4 regions of the Alteromonas sp. S005 genome follow, and region 4 is predicted to be linked to each of the others. Evidence: predicted binding sites of a transcription regulator. Region 4 holds the regulator's gene; each other region holds the start of a gene.

Region 1 (3,193 bases), on a different contig from region 4:
CTTTATCGAAGTGCAATTAACGAATTACGCGGTTGACGGACAGGATGAAATGACCGCCTTATTTCAGGTGCTTCTGGCTAAAAGTGAAGTGGGTGCGGGAACAGATAAGCGGATCACTCAAGTAATAAGCCACATACACGGTGATTTAGGGGCATCACATTCGTTGCAGTTGCTTTCTGAGATGGCGTGTATGGGAAATACGCAATTTAAAAATCGGTTTAAACAAGCCACTGGTCTTAGCTTACGTGATTACTTAGTGAAGATAAGAATGGAGAAAGCCAAAGCATTGCTTAGGAATACCGATACACCAATGTCTAGCATAGCTCAGATAACGGGGTATGAAGATGTTGCAGCATTTAGCCGGCGATTCAAAGCGTATTTTGGGCAACCACCTAAGTTCTTTAAAAGGAAGTAATCGAGCTAGTTTCCGCCTTCGTTTTTGGTAGTTTTATTGACTCTGGCATCAATAAAACGGTCGTGATCGCCCATTTTGGTGCATTCTAAGGTACCGCCGGCAATACCGCTTAAAAAAGCGAGTGTTTTATTCGCAGTCCCGCTGCAATTAACGCGTTTAGATGGGCGTTTATTTTCAACGGCCTGCATTTGCCCTGTACTTGGGCCTTCTAGTCTAGGGCTATTTTTACGCTCTTGAAATTCTCTTGATGCTTGTTCAGCTTCTTCAGCTACTTTGTTGTTGTTATAGTTTTCAAAATAACGAGCAGCTCCGTCTTTGACCGATAAGTTAAACGTGCCTGCACGTCGATTTGCATTGTTCGAAATAGTAGGGGACGGTGGCGTATCGTTCGGCTTAGTTTTTATCGGTTTTCGCTGTGTTTCAGGTTCTGCGTTTACCTTTTGTGGGATTTCATCTTTTTTTGGTGATTTAGCTTTACTATCAGTAGTTTGCATGCTTTGAGATACGTCTGGTTTAAGCGCCGTGTTCAGTGTCTCATTCAGGCGTTCAATCTGCTTAGTTTCTGTAGCTTGAGGTTGGGGCATTGGAGGATAATACAGGCGGGCTTTTATCTCTGAGCTTTGCTCTAAAACGTTTATACGCTCTTTTTGGTTATCAATACTTAACTGAGAAAGTATGACAACCAAAATCACTCCAAATATATGTACACAGCCTGAAATTAGTAGCGATCGCCACGCCGTTTTCTTTGCAACGGAATGGTGTTCAATGCTGCGCTCAGGCGCAAAGAAAGATGGGGTGATAGTCGTCATAGTAAACAACAGACCATGGTCTCTATCGAATAGTTCCATCCTAATTTCATCGCACTTTTTAGTCTTCTCACCTTACCTCAACCTCATACCGCTTCAAAATTGGGCAAATTTTTAACGGTGCACCATTAGTGTGCATTATTTGTGTGCGTTATTGAAGCGTTTGCTCATATGTGTTTGATTTTTATGGCTAATCATTTGTGGCATGGCTCTTGGTTTACCTTTCCGTAGTTGGAAACACGACCATAAATCACAGAATAACCAAAATAAACTGGGAGCAACTCATGAAACTAGTTACAGCGATCATCAAGCCGTTCAAGCTAGATGACGTTCGTGAAGCCATTTCAGAAATCGGTATTGACGGATTGACCGTTACCGAAGTGAAAGGTTTTGGACGTCAAAAAGGACACACTGAACTTTACCGCGGAGCGGAATATCAGGTGGATTTTCTACCTAAAGTCAAACTGGAAATTGCTGTTCAGGATGATCAGGTAGAGCGCCTGGTAGAAGCCATCGTTGGCGCTGCCAAAACAGGCAAGATTGGAGACGGCAAGGTGTTTGTTTACGACCTTGAACACGCCGTTCGTATTCGAACTGGTGAGTCGGATAGCGACGCGCTGTAAGCCACAACGATATTTTTGCGGAGAAAACCATAATGGAAATCACTTTTGAACTTGGGTATGCGCTAGATACCTTTTATTTTCTAATCTGCGGTGCACTGGTTATGTGGATGGCTGCAGGCTTTGCGATGCTCGAAGCTGGTCTAGTTCGAGCGAAAAACACCACAGAAATTCTAACTAAAAACGTGGCACTATTTGCAATTGCTTGCACCATGTACATGATTTGTGGCTACGGTATTATGTATGGCGGTGGCGACTGGGGTCCATTCCTAAGCGGTATCATGGGTGACGGCGCAACAGGTGTAGCTGAAGATCCAGCAACATACGCACCTTCTGCTGACTTCTTCTTCCAAGTAGTTTTTGTTGCTACAGCAATGTCTATCGTATCTGGTGCGGTTGCTGAGCGTATGAAGCTTTGGGCATTCCTAGCATTCGCAGTTGTTATGACGGGTTTCATCTATCCAATGGAAGGCGCTTGGACATGGGGCGGCGAAGCGGTGTTCGGTATGTATACCCTTGGCGACCTAGGTTTCTCTGACTTCGCTGGTTCTGGTATTGTTCACATGGCTGGTGCAGCTGCTGCCCTTGCTGGTGTGCTTGTACTTGGTGCCCGTAAAGGTAAATACACTGCAGACGGCAAAGTAAATGCTATCCCTGGTGCTAACCTGCCGCTAGCGACTCTAGGTACATTTATCCTTTGGATGGGTTGGTTCGGTTTTAACGGTGGTTCAGTACTGGCTACTGCAACTGTTGAAAGCGCAAACGCCGTTGCTATCGTATTTATGAACACAAATGCTGCAGCTGCCGGTGGTGCTATTGCTGCACTTATCGTAGCACGCATTCTATTCGGTAAAGCTGACCTAACTATGGTGCTTAACGGTGCGCTAGCTGGTCTTGTTGCTATCACGGCAGAGCCATCTACACCAACGCCTCTTCAGGCAACTCTATTTGGTGGTCTAGGCGGTATCCTAGTAGTGCTTAGCATTGTTGCCCTAGATAAACTTAAGATTGACGATCCAGTGGGCGCTATCTCAGTTCACGGTGTTGTTGGTCTACTAGGTCTAATCCTTGTACCTTTCACAAATGATGGTTCAAGCATCTCTGGTCAGCTAATCGGCGCCGCGACTATCTTTGTATGGGTATTCGTAGTGAGCTTAGTGGTATGGCTAGTGATTAAAGCGGTAATGGGTGTACGTGTGAGCGAAGAAGAAGAGTTCGACGGCGTAGACATGAGCGAGTGTGGTCTGGAAGCATACCCAGACTTTACAAGCGGCCGCTCGTAAGAGAGTCTCGATTAGGCAAATGAAATAACAATAATAATGCCTTATTACTTCGTTTAAGCCCCGCAGTTG
Region 2 (3,193 bases), on a different contig from region 4:
AAGTAAACCTCCGTAAGCAATAATCTGAGGCTCGATGTAGGTTTTTCACTCAATGCTTGTTTTATTACTAATTCAGCCTTTTTTGTCTGCCCTTTTTCGAGTGCAGATTTGGTGTCTTGAATATAATCCTGTTGAACCTCTGGAGTGCATCCAATACAAGTCAGTAAGGCTAGAGCAGTGGCAAATCGAATATTATTTTTGAGCATTTTAATACATCTGACGTCCGTGAATTCTTTTGTTAAGATATCGTGGTTTGCTTTAAGTAACAAGATGTACTATTGCGTAGTTTGGTTTAAGGCTGGTCGTAAGTAATTCAGTCTTTTCCAAAGCAATCAATTACTGTAGGTTTAAATTGAATGTGTAAGACGCTCTGTATGTCTAGCGCTGCAATTTTATTCTCTAGTAATAATGGTGTCATTGCCTAAAACTTTTTCAAGGCGAGAGATGGGAAAAAAGCCGGAGTGTTATCCGGCTTTTAAAAAGATCAAAATCTTACATGTACTTTTTTCGGCGAGCTGTCATACCTAAGCCCAATAGGCCAAAAGCCGCAATCGCTAAGGTCGTTGGCGCAGGGACCAAGCTAGCCTGAACATTTGACGTTTGGGTAATAACCAACTGGTACTCTGTGTTCGCCGCCAGAGTGGCCCAACCAGAGAGAAACTCTTCGTCGTTACCAGAGAAGGACACAAGATTACCTCTACCAACTCTATCCTGGGCATTATCGCCAAATGTCAGACCATCCCCTCCGTTAGTACTGTCAATATCTACAGCGGCTCCTGTATCAGAGTTAGATAGCTCTAACCCAAAAGTCGCTTTTGCAGACGCAGAACCTTTAATTGTAGGATCAGCTGCAATATCGTCTGAAATTATTGCATCTATTAAATAATCCATAAAAGCTTGAAAGCGAACGTTAATAGAAGCGAGCGTTGTAAATGTCATCCGCGTTATAATATCGTTCGCAATATTGCTAGTTGCTGCGGCAGTTTCATTATTTCCACCTGAAATACCTGCATCTGCGTATGTGAAACCAGATGCCCCCGTTCCAAGCGCGCTCCCAGAAACATTTACATCTGCGGCTGCAAAATTGAACGCATCGCTGGCGACGATATTACCAGAGTCTACTGACTGCATGTTATCTGATAAACCTAAAACGCCGCAAGAAGAGCCAGAGCACACTAGTTGAGCGTTCGCTGCCTCTGTAGCTTCGAACTTTGGTGGTGCGTCAGAAGCAAGTTCACCATTATAATTTGAAAAGGTGTTAACTTCGCGAGAGCCCGCATCTACAACTACTGCTATAAAATCTAATGGATTAACATTCTCAGGAGTAAAATTACCGTCAGTGTCGACTTGTACAATTAAGTTGTTTAATTCTAAGTAGGCTGTTGCAGACACACCAGCAGTCGCATTTGAAGTTGTAGCAAGTGCTCCCGCAATCGCTGCATACTTGATAGTTGTTGCAAATTTCATTTTCCACGCTCCGTTGTTTTGAACAGTAGGTCTGTTTTACGCTGTAAAAACAAGCATACGGCGTGCCACTTGTTAAGTTTTTGATTTTTCTTGTTTTATGTTGTTTCTAATTTTTTTTTGTAAAATTTTTAGACACTAATTGATACTTTGAAGGTGAGATTACATTGCAAGGATCAAAACACGATTTAAGCTCGGGGAGTTCAATAGGCAGCGGTAAATGCTGACGATTTAGAAAGTGATTGGAAAGCGTAGACATTCTATATTGAAGGAAGCCCATGGAAGCACACTTGAGCATTATTTCTTGATAGCAAACTAAAGCTTGTTCTTCCTCTTTCTCTTTTTGTCTATCCCATGAAAGAGACAATACACACTCCATTGTCCTTTCATTTATGAGGGTTATTGATATTGGACATTCCAAATCATACTTCTTACATGTTTCATTCATAATAGAAGTAATTAATTTAAAGTTTTTGCTCGATATCTCAGAGCAAGGCGCTCCCCACAATAAGCCAACTTTATCCTTACTTGGATTTGGGACTGAATCTTCCAACTTGTGTAGGTTTCTCCAGTAGATAGTTCGAAGAAATTCATTGCTAGGAATTCCTTGCTTTATCTTACACAATTCTAATAGGCTTTTTCTTAAGGCAAGTTTGGCACCTATTTTTCTTAAAATTCTGCTATCACTAGTAATCAGTTTTTTAACTAAAGCATTGTTAAGACTATCTGGAAGAGACAATGTTTTTTTTATAAAGCGAAGCTTTTTTTCATCAATGAATAAAGGTTTTACACCTAACTTCTTCATTGCGGCTTTTAGATCTTTAGTATGTGCGTTTATTTGGTTTTGTGTACCGTACATTCCTCCAGAAAGCGTCCAATCATCAAGGCCGAATTTGTGGATTAACTTGTCTAACTCATCATAACTATAAGATTTAATTAGCTCTGGAAATTCTACGGCAAGCAATTGTAGTGTCTTCATGTTGTTTCCAATGTGTGCGGCACTGTGTATGGTGTTTTGTTTTCTCAGGAGCGCACAAGTATCAATCATTTGCTCAATGTCATCTTTTTTAAATGGTATGAAGTAAGCAACGAAACAATCAGGCTTTTTTAAAAGCTTTATGGTAAGGCTTGTTACAATTGCAACATTGTTTTGAATTACGATTCCCGTCAGGTCAGGGCCAATGCTATAGGTTCTGGATAGCATTTTCCCGTTAATTTCAAACGATGTGCCGTCGGTCGAAGTTACAAAATGTGAAGGTGGTTCTCCTTTATTATTGGGAGTTATAATTTCTGCATGGAGGATATTTTTAGCGTGCTCAGCCATTGGTGTATGCCCAAAACCTCGCTCAAGATAGTTACCAACAACACTCGCGAATTTAGGTGCTCCAGTAGTGTCATGTATATGAACACCACCGTTTATTGTCAAATACTCACTAATCGCTTCCTGCGACACCCCAGGCTCTACTGTTATTTGTCCGCTTGTTTTCTTATAGCCGCTTATTCTTTTGAAAGCGCTTAAATCTAAAGCAACGCAGTTTGGATCATAGGGTTCTTGACCACCATAGCCTAGATTAGCACCCTTACTGAAGGGGTGGATTGAGAAATCATTACATTTTGCAAGTTCAATTACCCTTATAATTTCTATATATCGCGAAGATTCATCTGATTCGGAAGGGTATGGTTTGAGCACTAGTATAGCTGAATTTTTTTCGGGATATGTGAAATGCGC
Region 3 (3,193 bases), on a different contig from region 4:
ATAAATTGTAAACGCTGGTCTGCGCTTGTTCTAAAAGGCTTTGTCCATTGCTTAAACGTTTGTGCTCTATTTCCAACTCTTCGAACTCGCCTTCTTCAATAGCAAACTCATCAAGTTCTTGAACCTGATACGTTAACAGCTGAATTCTATCTTCTCGCTGCTGCGCTTGCTCTTGAAGTGTTTTTAGCGTGCGTTGCTTATCACGCCAGATTGTGTGAGTTTCTGTAACTTGCGCTAACAGCTCATCATGCTTAGCGTAACCGTCGACCAGTTCTCTTTGATGATCTTCTTTAAGCAATTGGAGGTGGGTGTTTTGGCCGTGAATGGCCAATAGATACTGCCCTAAGCCTTTTAACTGCTGAAGTGAAGCGGGAATGCCATTGATAAACGCTTTTGAGCGACCTTCTTTAGAAATAACTCTGCGAATAAAGCAACTATTTTCATCCTCGTCAGAGGTGAGCTCATGCTCGTCGAGAAAGGTTTTAGCTAATGCGTTACCGCTCAAGGAAAAGTGTGCGATGATTTCAGCTTTCGTACTTCCTTTACGCACTGCATTTGCGTCGGCACGTTCACCTAAGCATAAGCTTAACGCATCAATAGCAATTGATTTACCTGCGCCGGTTTCACCGGTTATTGCAGTAAGCCCGTTTTCCAGTTGAACCGACAATTGTTTTACAACAGCAAAATTTGAAATAGAAAGATGCGCTAACATAACCACACTCGAATAAGTTGAACATGATGATATATACAGTAACTGATAATATATACAGTATTTTAGCTGTGTAAAGTTAAGTCGAGAAAAAATTGCGTAAATATTAAGGAGTACTTTAATAAACTTATTAAAATCAGTGTTATAAGTTTGGTGGATTATGTGGGGTTACGAGTAACCTGTAGAAGTGAAACTAGTGTGAATACGTGCTCTACGGAACTTTATACAGTACTAATCTAAGTGAAAATTCGATAGCAAAAAGGAGAGCCTAGGCTCTCCTTTGAAGTTTCAACTTTGATTAAATTAAAGATAGCCAGATGACTATCTAAAATTCATTAGTTGAACCTTATTGCTGTAATTCGCCACTTCCAGATTCAATGTGGGCGCGGACGAACCACTGAAATTGTTCTAAGTCGGCTAGCTGACCGGTGATCATATCTTCCGATACTGGGTCAATTTCACCGAGTAGCTCTAGCGCTTTTCTATGGTCACCATTTACGCCATCGTACACGGCATCTAGCGCTTTAAGGTGATCAAGTACTAAGCCTTTACCTAGTTCATAGTCTTTCCAGCTACGACCTTCAACGATGGCTTTTGGTGTGCCTTTGGGTACGCCACCGAGTGTAGCGATTCGCTCGGCAATGGTATCGGTCATTTCACGTACCGCATCAACCTGAGGGTCTAACATTTCATGTACCCCAATAAAATTTGGTCCTACTACATTCCAATGAATGTGCTTCAACGTTAACTGTAAATCTAATAGTGCAACCAATCGCTGATCCAATACCTTGATTGTTTTGGCAGCAGCATCGTTATCCATTCCGGGGGCTGTAAATTTGATATTGGTGTTACTCATGATATCTCCTATTGAATGCAAATAAATTAGCACGATGAAAAACATCAAGAGGGTCAAAATTTCACTGACCCTGTGCCAACGACTTACTTTGACAGTTGCAACGGGTATGCCGAAATCTGAGATTTTTATAAGTACAAGTTTTAACTGGGGAAATTTAACAAGATTAAAAAATCTTTATTTTTCAAGCCTGTAGCGACTAAGAAAAAGCTACAGGCTAATGTAATAAATGCACGTTAGGTGAGAAGAATGGGGAATAAGGCTAGTAAAGCTTACTGCCCCAACCTAGCTTTTTGCGAAGTACGTTGAAATAGCTGTAGCCTTTAGGATGAACAAGATGAAGCTTGTCTACGCTCTTGTTAATGCGAATTTCATCACCGGGAAGTACGGGTAGAACAATATGGCTATCGCAACTCACTTGCAACGAGTCACTGTTAACCTTTGATACTTTCATCGATACTTGACTGTCAGCATCAACAACAATGGGCCGACTGCTCAGTGTGTGAGGAAACATAGGCACCAGCGTTAGTGCATCCAGCTTTGGCATAATGATAGGGCCACCGGCAGATAGGGAGTATGCAGTCGAGCCTGTAGGTGTGGCGACAATTAATCCGTCGCTACGCTGACTGAATACGAATTGTTCATCGATATAAATTTCAAATTCCATCATATGAGCAACTTTGCCGTGGTGCAGCACCACTTCGTTTACGGCAGAGTTGTTACTTTTAAGCTTTTCGTGCCGATAAACTTCTACTTCTAATAAGAAGCGCTCTTCAACCACGCAGTCGCCATCAAAGATAAGGTCAAGCTGTTGAACAATATCATCAGGGTGAATATCTGTTAAAAATCCGAGATTACCGCGGTTTACGCCTACAACGTGAATGTCAAAACGCGCCAGTACACGCGCAGCGCCAAGCATGCTGCCGTCACCACCTACTACAACAGCAAGATCAGCCTCTTTACCAATAGTGACAAGGTTACAACTTTTAACGTTTTCAGTTTCAAGCTCTTCAGCAATACTTTCCTCAACGAGTAATTTGCAGCCTTTGGCGAGTAAATATTCGGCAAGAATATTTAAGCTGTCATGAGTTGCAGCGTGCTGAGGTTTTCCAATTAAAGCAACGGTTTGATAGGGCATGGAGTGCTAATGTCCTTTCATTTCCAATGGTCGGACATTAGCACAGGTATTTTGCAAAAGAAAAGCGTAAAACGTTGCAGAGTGCCAGGTTTAGCGATCTTCTAATCGATTATAATCAAGCAGGCCGCCTTCAATAGGGTAGTGCTCGCTAGACCACTGAATCAATTTGTCGCTAAAAGCCCAAAAATTAGGGTTTGTTCGGCGCATAGCGACATTGTCGAGCAAGGCTTGGTAATCAGCCTCACTTTTAATTGTTTTCAGCTTTTCTATTGATGCAGTGACGTCAGAAGCGTTGATATACCAAAACGCATCGGGATAGCTACCCAAAAGTCCATGCACTAGAGTAATTGAGTCTTTAGATGGTTCGCGGTTTTCCTCTTCATCGAACAGACTGTTTACATTATAGTGAGCACTGTTTCTGAGGGCAGTAAACACATCTATCTTATCTGAATTTTGGCCATCTTTTACCACAATCATGGTCGTTTCAGGCATC
Region 4 (3,193 bases):
GGATACGTTCTCGGATCAGCTCTGCGAGTTGGTGTATTGTTAGCTTGTCTGTATCTAAGTACAAATCAGCGCGCTCAGTAATAGGAGCGAGCAGCGCAGACTCTGCTCTAATAGCTTCTGAGAGAGACTTATTTAGCTTGGCTAAAGGGTGAAGACGGCGCGTTTCGCTAAACCGCTTAACCAGTACATCATCGCTTGCGTCGATGTACACTATAGTCATAGACCAAGAAGAAGGCAGGTAGTCTAGAATCTCTACCAAATCATCAGGATTTTTGGGTAAGTTTCTTACGTCAATACTTACCGCAACTTGATCGTATTCATCAACAACAGTATGGGTAAGGGTAGGAAGCAAATTAACTGGGATATTATCAACACAGTAATAACCTAAGTCTTCTAATGCGCGAAGTGCGACAGACTTACCAGACCCTGAACGACCACTGATTATGATCAGCTTCACCTAAACTCTCCCTTATATTCTGGTTTCATCACATACGCGTTGTTGATTTAAGCGCCTGCCTATAATGTTTAAGCGCTTATTGTCTAACTTAATGCAGAAATAATTTCGTCGCTGTTTGTTGCACGTCGTATTGTTTTAATGGTTTCTTTGTCGCTTAGCTTGCCAGCAACGGTAGCTAATGTTTGAAGGTGTCCTTCGGTTTGCTCTTCGGGAACGAGAAGTGCAAAAAAAATATCTACAGGCTTTTCATCTAGGGCATCGAAGTTGATAGCAGGCGTGCTGGTTACAACAATTGCTATCACCTTATCAAGGCCAGCCAGGCGACCGTGAGGCAGTGCTATGCCGTTTCCAATACCCGTACTACCCATACGTTCTCGAGCCATCAAGCTATTTAGAACCGTTGCCTGGTCGATGTTATCGTTATGCTTGGCAGCGATATCAGCGATGATCTCAAGAATTCGCTTTTTACTATTACACTGAACCGCACACTCGGTGCGGTCCAGACTTACGATGGCTTGTATATCCATGCTTAATTAACTACTAATGTTTTTTCAGTTTTTCCTTATGCTTGATTACCTGCCGGTCGAGTTTATCAACCATGCTGTCAATCGCCGCATACATGTCGGTATTTTCTGAGGATGCGAATACTTCAGCGCCACTTAAATGAACAGTCGCTTCAGCTTTTTGATTTAATTTTTCAACGTTCAGGATGACATGCACATTAGAAATGTGATCAAAGTGACGTTCAAGTTTGCTGAACTTCGTATCGACATAATTACGCAAAGAGTCGGTGATTTCGACATGATGACCAGTAAGGTTGATTTGCATATTTCGTCTTCCTTATATTATTAAGCCCGGTTAGATAAGGCTTTTGCGTTGGTTCGACGGCGGGATCGATAACGATTCCCGGTATTTTGCTATTGTTCGCCGAGCGACTTTTATGCCTTGCTCGGCCAACAACGAAGCAATCTTGCTATCACTTAGCGGCTTGCTAGGATTTTCCGCAGCCACTAACTTCTTGATCAATGCACGAATCGCTGTGGATGAACATTCACCACCTGACTCGGTTGCAACGTGGCTTGAAAAGAAATACTTCAACTCGAAGATACCACGGGGCGTATGCATGTATTTTTGCGTTGTCACACGTGAAATAGTGGATTCGTGCATATCTACCATTTCTGCGACATCATTTAGCACCATTGGTTTCATCATTTCCGGGCCGTGCTCAAAAAAGCCCATTTGTTGCTGCACAATGCAATTTGCAACCTTCATCAAGGTATCGTTACGAGATTCAAGGCTCTTTATGAACCACTTAGCCTCTTGCATGTGCGAGCGGATGAATTGTGAATCGCTACTGTTCTTAGCACGGCGACTCATCGCAGCATACTGTTGGTTTACGCTTAGTTTAGGCAGGCTGTCAGGGTTCAGTTCAACCACCCAACGGCCATTTTTCTTAGTTACTGAAACATCAGGTATGACATACTCAGGCTCTTTAGTAACTAAAGCACTACCTGGACGAGGATTCAAGGTTTGAAGTAAACGCATTGCTTCGCGTAGCTGATCCTCTTTCAATCGGCTCTTACGCATAAGCGTGCGGTAGTCTTTACTGCTCAGTAAGTCCGAATATTCCTCGATAAGCTGCTTTGCTTCAGTGAGCCAAGGGGTGTCGTCCGAGAACTGGCGCAATTGCACCATAAGACATTCCTGAGGGTTACGGGAACCCGAACCAATGGGGTCGAACATCTGAATGCGCTTAAGCACACATTCGATTTCGTCCATCTCGATAGGCTCTTCTAAGTCATCGTCATTAACCGCTTCTAAGATATCGTCAAGGGTTACGGTTAGATAACCCGACTCGTCAATTGAGTCGATAATAGCTGTGGCAATAGCGCGGTCAGTATCTGAAAAATGAGTCAGGCGCATTTGCCAAAGCAAATGCTCTTGGATGTCTTCGGTAGTTTCACCTTGGAAGATTTGTTCGTCATCATTAGACGGGCCAGGCGCAGGCGCAGAAGAGGCGGAGTAGTACTCGTCCCAGGTGCTGTCGATAGGCAGCTCATCGGGAAGGTCGTTCTTCTCCAGTGCATCTCCTGCTTCTAGCGTGTCGCTTGATGCAGAAGCTGTCGCTTCAGCAGCGCTATCGTCACTATCGACATTGTTCTTTTCTACTTGTGGCTCGTCGCTACCTTCTTCCACTTCTAAAAGCGGATTAGAGTCGAGCGCTTCTTGAATCTCTTGCTGGAGATCAAGCGTAGAAAGCTGCAGCAGCTTAATAGCCTGCTGCAGCTGAGGTGTCATGGTAAGTTGTTGGCTAAATTTTAGCTGTAAAGATGGTTTCATCTACGTCTTATTTAAATGCTCTAAATTAAATATACCAGAGCGAAACTGAAAAATGACAATTCGGTTACACTAACTATAGCCTGAATTGTTCGCCTAGGTATACGTCCCTTACTTTTTGATTACTTAAAACCTGTTCCGCAGTTCCTTGCGCAATAAGCTCGCCATGACTCACAATGTACGCTTTTTCGCAAACATCCAATGTTTCACGTACGTTATGGTCCGTGATAAGGATACCAATACCCCTATCTCGCAGATGCTGTATTATCTTCTTTATATCATTAACTGATATTGGATCAACACCGGCAAATGGTTCGTCTAACAAAATAAATTGTGGTTTTGCTGCCAGAGCGCGAGCAATCTCTACGCGACGCCGTTCTCCCCCTGACAAACTCATTC

Evidence for each region. The regulator sigma-54, encoded in region 4, starts transcription at its own class of promoters, with help from an activator protein. The targets are predictions, from matches to a motif close to GTTGGCACGNNNNTNGNNT.
Region 1: the regulator sigma-54 is predicted to act here: its motif matches at 1,421-1,439, upstream of glnK (P-II family nitrogen regulator).
Region 2: the regulator sigma-54 is predicted to act here: its motif matches at 1,519-1,537, upstream of V7R55_RS02610 (PEP-CTERM sorting domain-containing protein).
Region 3: the regulator sigma-54 is predicted to act here: its motif matches at 1,627-1,645, upstream of dps (DNA starvation/stationary phase protection protein Dps).

Annotation. Positions count from the first base shown of each region.
Region 1 is NZ_JAZETN010000015.1:39,106-42,298, forward strand. It holds gene V7R55_RS15540 (AraC family transcriptional regulator) at 1-415, shown strand, start outside; gene V7R55_RS15545 (hypothetical protein) at 421-1,263, opposite strand; gene glnK (P-II family nitrogen regulator) at 1,506-1,844, shown strand; gene V7R55_RS15555 (ammonium transporter) at 1,877-3,124, shown strand.
Region 2 is NZ_JAZETN010000001.1:637,254-640,446, forward strand. It holds gene V7R55_RS02605 (tetratricopeptide repeat protein) at 1-206, opposite strand, end outside; gene V7R55_RS02610 (PEP-CTERM sorting domain-containing protein) at 493-1,467, opposite strand; gene V7R55_RS02615 (FAD-binding protein) at 1,574-3,193, opposite strand, start outside.
Region 3 is NZ_JAZETN010000018.1:58,322-61,514, forward strand. It holds gene recN (DNA repair protein RecN) at 1-712, opposite strand, end outside; gene dps (DNA starvation/stationary phase protection protein Dps) at 1,056-1,565, opposite strand; gene nadK (NAD(+) kinase) at 1,825-2,700, opposite strand; gene V7R55_RS17245 (fatty acid cis/trans isomerase) at 2,791-3,193, opposite strand, start outside.
Region 4 is NZ_JAZETN010000005.1:21,165-24,357, reverse strand. It holds gene rapZ (RNase adapter RapZ) at 1-457, opposite strand, end outside; gene ptsN (PTS IIA-like nitrogen regulatory protein PtsN) at 541-984, opposite strand; gene hpf (ribosome hibernation promoting factor) at 998-1,285, opposite strand; gene V7R55_RS08110 (RNA polymerase factor sigma-54) at 1,316-2,797, opposite strand; gene lptB (LPS export ABC transporter ATP-binding protein) at 2,871-3,193, opposite strand, start outside.